One region of the Paenibacillus borealis genome, then DNA from elsewhere that is predicted to be linked to it. Evidence: riboswitches for the same ligand, from Rfam matches in the RefSeq annotation. Region 1 holds a riboswitch; the other holds the start of a gene.

Region 1 (3,120 bases):
GCCGTTGGCGTTGGTGTCGGTTCTGCCGTTGGTGTCGGCGTTGGTTCGGCCGTTGGCGTTGGTGTTGGTGCTGCCGTCGGTGTCGGCGTTGGTGCTGCCGTTGGTGTCGGTGTCGGTTCAGCCGTTGGTGTCGGCGTTGGCTTCACTGTCGGCGTTGGCTTCACTGTTGGTGTCGGCTTCACTGTTGGCGTTGGCTTCACTGTTGGTGTCGGCTTCACTGTTGGTGTCGGCTTCACTGTTGGTGTCGGCTTCACTGTTGGTGTCGGCTTCACTGTTGGTGTTGGTGTTGGAGTGCACTTAGGTGTCGGCGTCGGCTTCACTGTCGGTGTTGGCTTTACCGTTGGCGTTGGCTTCACTGTCGGTGTCGGCTTTACCGTTGGCGTTGGCTTCACTGTCGGTGTCGGCGCCGGTGTTGCGGTAGGTTTTACCGTTGGTGTTGGTTTCACTGTTGGTGTCGGCTTCACTGTTGGTGTTGGCGTTGGAGTGCATTTAGGTGTTGGCGTTGGTTTTACCGTCGGTGTTGGTTTTACCGTTGGCGTTGGCTTCACGGTCGGTGTCGGCGCTGGTGTTGCGGTCGGCTTCACCGTTGGTGTCGGACTCGGTGTTGGTGTTGGCGTTGTGGCTGGTGTCGGGCTTGGTGTTGGTGTTGCGCTTGGTGTCGGCGACGGGCTCGGTGTTGGTGTTGCGGTCGGCGTCGGACTTGGTGGCGGCCCATCTCCCTGGTACGTTCCAAGGTGCATTTCTACCCCGCCGCTAAAAGACTTGGCAATCAGAGTTCCATAAAGCTCTGCTCCGGAATAATTGACATCTGCTTTAGGCGCCAGTATCGTCCCCAAAAAGGTTGTATATGCAATATTTACCTTGGTTGCTTCGTAGAAATTGAACAGCACTTGACTCGCTTTCCCGTTATTCATTGCAAAACTCGGCACATTGACCGTAGCTCCACTTATGTTAATAATCAACGTGGCATTCTGGGCAATATTAAATTGAATATTATTTGTACTCGCCAGCGTTGAAGCATCCAGATGAACTACATTGAAAGAATCCGGCGCACTTATTGTAAGTGTTCCATAATTATTATTACCAATCTCTTTCGTATCGGACAATGCCCCGTATTCTGCGGAACGAGAGATCAGATACTGTTTCTCAGCCGGGAAATCAATCGTGCTTCCCTGCTTCTTCGCGCCTATAATGTTCACACTAGGCTCATTGGCTTCAAGGCTGTCCCCATACACAACGTTGCCGTAGATTTCTCCGCTGCCCGAATGTTTAAATTTCTTGCCGGCAACGAGTACATCTGTGGCTGGAGAGTTCCTGTATGCCCTAGCTACCCCGTAACCTCCAGAGAGAGTAATATCCCCCCCCCGCTGCAAGACGGCCTTCAATCTGATCATTGCCTTGCGTAAAATCGTCGAAGATAAAAGCATTAAAATTCCCGGCAATCCCTAAGACCGGCGTTGGAGTGTAAGGTACACCAGATGTTGCCCTTACCTCCGTCCCCCAAGTGAAGACGCTGCTTACGGTCAGCACGCCCGCCAGAATGAAAGCGGCCGTTTTACGCACTCTTTTTCCCAATAGTCCACACCTCCTATTTACTATTCTATGAATCCGCCGCAGAACTATAACAAAAAAAGACCGCCACGAAGGGTTAGCTTCACGGCGGCCGGACGACCATAGCCCGGACTTAAGGGGCATCAGATTCCTGACTTTGCGTCCCGCTCTTTCGAAACGGTTTGCGTTTGTACATGATAGATATGAAATTGGAAAAGCTTATGTAATGCCACACTTAAATCTGTGATATTTGTTACTTTAGAACTAAGCTTAGTTTAGATGCCAGCTGGCATATTGTCAATATATTTCCATTTCACTTCACCGATATTTTTTCGAGGAAAAAATTAAAAAAAACCTTTATATATAAGGGTTTTTAATATTGACAAATATACCTCACTGCCGAAACAGGTCGAGATTCCCGGCAATTTGTCGCAGTAAATTTTCCTGTTTCCAGAAATATTATCTCGCAATTTTAACTATTAAAATTTAGTATATTAGTCCTACTATTATTCCTTATACCGCTTCTTATCCGCACCTGAAGAAACGGGCGCCATCCCCCTTAAGGACAACACCCGTTTTCCGCTCATACCGGAGAGCACTTTTATAGTAATGGCTCTATGATATTCATATATTTTCACAAAAACTGGCGCCTAAGCAAACCCTGGCAGCAGTCTTCAATCGACATTTCTAGGGAGTTTGCATAGATGGCTGAAAAATCTGCACACGGAGGAATCCATTTTTTTAGAGCAGCTGCATCCAGCCAATCATTGATACCCAGAGCGGAACGCTAAGGACCAAACCGAATACCAGACCGCGGCGGAGACTTCCTTCATGACTCATTGCCATTCTCCTTTTGTACTGATTTATTTTTAATCTTTATTATTTCAATTTTAATATAAAATAATTTTTCCTATTTTATTGTGAATTATGTCACATTAATAGTCCTTATTTATAAATACCATTGATTTTTTTTTGAACTTCGAGTTAAAATACGAATATACGTTCCCGTAAGAGGAGATGAGATTGATGCACAGAGCAGAGAGCCAGGACAATCTGCTGGTGAAATCCTACATTTTGCTGCCGCTCATTTTATCTGCTTTTGAACGCGATGCTTCCATTATATCCTCAGAGCTGCGCACACCCGCTCCTTACCTGGAGGTTCTCCGGACAGCAGCGGATGCAGCCACAGCCGACCTGCGGGATGTCCGTACCGGGATGAGAGCCCGTGGTCTGACGGTCTATGAGCAGCAGAAGCTGGAAGTTGGCGTCGAGGCTAAATATGTCTGCAGGGGTTACCATGAACGGATGCTGCTGCTGGATGATGTCATTGCCGCCCAAGCTGCCATCCGCATGCGGAGATATCTGGGACTCGACATTCCCGATCCCCACAGCCTTAAGGGGGGGTACAGAATCAAATAAAAAAGAGGCCCGCCAGGATTGGCAGGACCTCAGGGTACCATATTACACCGGGGGATGTTTGGTAACCCCAATATACATCCCCTACCTGAAAATAAGCTGATACCCAGATAAAAATTACATTAAAATCGTCCAATACCCCAGCGTGCCAAA
Region 2 (3,120 bases), 170 kb from region 1:
ACAGAGCTTTACGATCCGAAAACCTTCATCACTCACGCGGCGTTGCTCCGTCAGGCTTTCGCCCATTGCGGAAGATTCCCTACTGCTGCCTCCCGTAGGAGTCTGGGCCGTGTCTCAGTCCCAGTGTGGCCGTTCACCCTCTCAGGTCGGCTACGCATCGTCGCCTTGGTGGGCCGTTACCCCACCAACTAGCTAATGCGCCGCAGGCCCATCCCCAAGTGGCAGATTGCTCCGCCTTTCATTCTCTCTTCAGGAGAGGAAAGAAATTATCCGGTATTAGCTACCGTTTCCGGTAGTTATCCCAGTCTTGAGGGCAGGTTGCCTACGTGTTACTCACCCGTCCGCCGCTAAGCATGAATGGAAGCAAGCTTCCATTCAAACTCCGCTCGACTTGCATGTATTAGGCACGCCGCCAGCGTTCGTCCTGAGCCAGGATCAAACTCTCCAAATTGTATTTAGAAAGAGCGATTGCTCATTTTGAAACATCTGACGAGAATGTTATATTCTCTAATTTGGATCTCACCAAGGTGATTTCCGATACTCACTCGTTGTTCAGTTTTCAAAGATCAAGCTCGTTGTTAGCGCCGCTTACCGCGTCACCAGCAACTCTTATAATATATCACGTTTATCAGAGTAATGCAAGCTTTATTTTGAAATTACTTATTTAAGTCATTTCTCATTAAGTTCACTGCTCCAACAACGCTTATTTATAATACCCTATCTCCCTATCAAAAAGCAACCTTTTCCAAAATAAAAATAACCCGCTTAATGATTAAGCGGGTTATCCTCGGATGAATCTATGATTATAGCTAATCTTAGTAGAATTTAGCTGCTGTATATTTGCTTGCTACTTTTACAAGATCTGCTGTTTTGCTGTTCTTAGCAAGACCAGCGTCAACTGTAGTATCAATAGTTACCCATTTGCCGTTAAGGAACACTTCATTCCAAGCGTGGTAGGATGTAACATAGCTGGTGTTACCCATAACCAATTTAGTTGGGATGCCTTCACTGCGAAGCATAGTAGCGAATAAGGAAGCGTAATCGTAGCAGATTCCCTTCTTGGTAGCCAGTGTAGTGTCGTTATTAGGGATGTAATCTGTAGTTACACTGGAAGCCAAGGAATAATCATATTTCACATTGGCTACGATGTAGTTATAGATAGCTTTCACTTTAGCTTCGTCTGATGTCAAACCTTGTGTAAGCTGTGCTGCTTTCAGGACTGCTTTATCGGAAGAACTCCATTTCACATTCTGTACGGAGCTCAGATATACTGCGTTGGCATTGCTCAGGCTAAGATCTACCGTTTCGGAAGAGATTACTTTGTATTTGTTGCCGGTAGTGTTCTCAAGTACGGAAACCTTATAAGAACCATTTCCTTGTTGCAGCGGGAATGTTTCAGTTGGTTTGGAAGTGTACAAGTTGTAGGTATAGCTGTTATTGTCTTTGGTGATCATCAGCTTGATCTTCTTATCCTTAGGAACATCATAAGAAACTCCGATAACACCTTGATCGAGTTGACCTATGTTCAACCAGCTTGCATCTGCATTAGCAGCTTGAGCTGTACCTGTCTGCACCGATGTAACCACTACGAATAGTGTAACCAACATTAAATAGAACTTCTTCATTGGATAAAACCCCTTTCGGTAGCTGGCTGCCATCCTTACGGGAAGGCCCTTTAGCTTTGCGTCCCTACCTTTCGATAGGTTTGCCGTTATCGTATAAGCTTTATCTGTCCTTGCTTCTACCATAAAATGCTAGATTTGCAATTAGAACAAACAAAAAAAGCCTCTTCATTCGGTAGCTGGCTGCCATCCTGACGGGAAGGCCCTCTAGCTTTGCGTCCCTACCTTTCGATAGGTTTGCCGTTATCGTGTATTAGCTTTGTATAGTTATATCTTACCATATCTATTTCTATTATCAAGACCTAAATCACTAGATTTGAGCGAGAAAACATAAAAATTTTAAGTTTTTTTAGGTTTATTCGTCATTATTCTACATAGATTAAGATAACTTCGCATGAATGATAAGTCTGTGAGTTGGATTCACAAGCGGATCGCAGGTAATGAGCGTAAGAATCTTGTCATCATCATTGCCTTTCAATACGGATACATCGGTCGGCTCTACAATAGTTACATCATAAACTACATAATTGTAGTCCTGCTTGCCGGTTGTAACGGATATGGTATCCCCGACTCCGACTTCATTCAATCTGTTAAACAGCCTGCCCGTAGTTCTGGATCTATGCGCCGCAATGGCAGCATTGCCGACTGCGCCGAGCGGAGCCGTCTCCTTCATGTGCGCAGCAGCATGCTTCATATTCGCCTTGGTGGCGCCTTCCAGTACAGGCAGCTTCAGGTCTATTTTGTCGATTTGGATGATTGCCATTACCTTGCCCCCGACTTCAATCTCAGGAGCTGCTGAGGGCTCGGGCTCTTCCGCAGCCGACTCTTCTGCCAGCAGTTGGGTAACTTCCGCATAAGGTTTACTTAGATCAGCACCTGCCGGGGCTGAGGCTGACGGAACGATTTCACTGTAGGCCTGCTCGGCTTCTTCCAGCAGCTTTTGCTGCTGACGGTCATTGTACCATTCGCTTCCTTTGGGATAGAGCATAATCAGAACCCCGGCAAGTATAATCAAATAGGATAACTTCCGCATGATAATCGCCTCCGTAATATAGAATAGATGTTACCCTCCCGGAATAATAAGAAGCATTGCTTTCATATAGTCAGAATACCCATTTACGGCTTCCGAAAAAATTAATGATTACTGTAACGAACGTAACCAGCACTTTGGCAATCAGCACTTGAATACCAAGAACCCCAGTCAGAATATGAATCAGCAGCACCGATATGCCCAGCACCAGCAGGTTCAGCACGATAAATCTGACCAGCTGCATCCGGTCGAAGCTCTCTTTATTGCCTCTGTTCCGGTCGCGGAAGGTCACCTTTTTATTCCAGAAGAAGCTGTTGGCCGTACCGGCGCTGTAGGAAATAATCTGCGCAGGGGTGTTGACCATCCCAAGGGAATGCAGCAGTGTGAATACAGCAAAATCTATCAGTGTATTCAGCAGGCCTACCGCATTGAATTTCAGGAACTGGATGAACCCCGCACTCCATCTCT

Evidence for each region. A riboswitch is a leader RNA that binds a small molecule or an ion and turns the genes downstream of it on or off. The one in region 1 is predicted to bind cyclic di-GMP.
Region 2: linked by a shared signal. The riboswitch ahead of PBOR_RS03245 (transglutaminase-like domain-containing protein) and the one ahead of PBOR_RS37280 (collagen-binding domain-containing protein) in region 1 are both predicted to bind cyclic di-GMP.

The regions. Positions count from the first base shown of each region.
Region 1 covers NZ_CP009285.1:573,681-576,800, reverse strand. The annotation lists gene PBOR_RS37590 (choice-of-anchor A family protein) at 1-1,394, opposite strand, end outside; gene PBOR_RS37280 (collagen-binding domain-containing protein) at 1,324-1,575, opposite strand; cyclic di-GMP riboswitch class I at 1,656-1,748, opposite strand; gene PBOR_RS02475 (YhjD family protein) at 2,578-2,970, shown strand.
Region 2 covers NZ_CP009285.1:742,800-745,919, reverse strand. The annotation lists rRNA gene PBOR_RS03250 (16S ribosomal RNA) at 1-451, opposite strand, end outside; gene PBOR_RS03245 (transglutaminase-like domain-containing protein) at 816-1,607, opposite strand; cyclic di-GMP riboswitch class I at 1,640-1,720, opposite strand; cyclic di-GMP riboswitch class I at 1,794-1,874, opposite strand; gene PBOR_RS03240 (class D sortase) at 2,002-2,655, opposite strand; gene PBOR_RS03235 (GtrA family protein) at 2,726-3,120, opposite strand, start outside; gene PBOR_RS03230 (glycosyltransferase family 2 protein) at 3,120-3,120, opposite strand, start outside.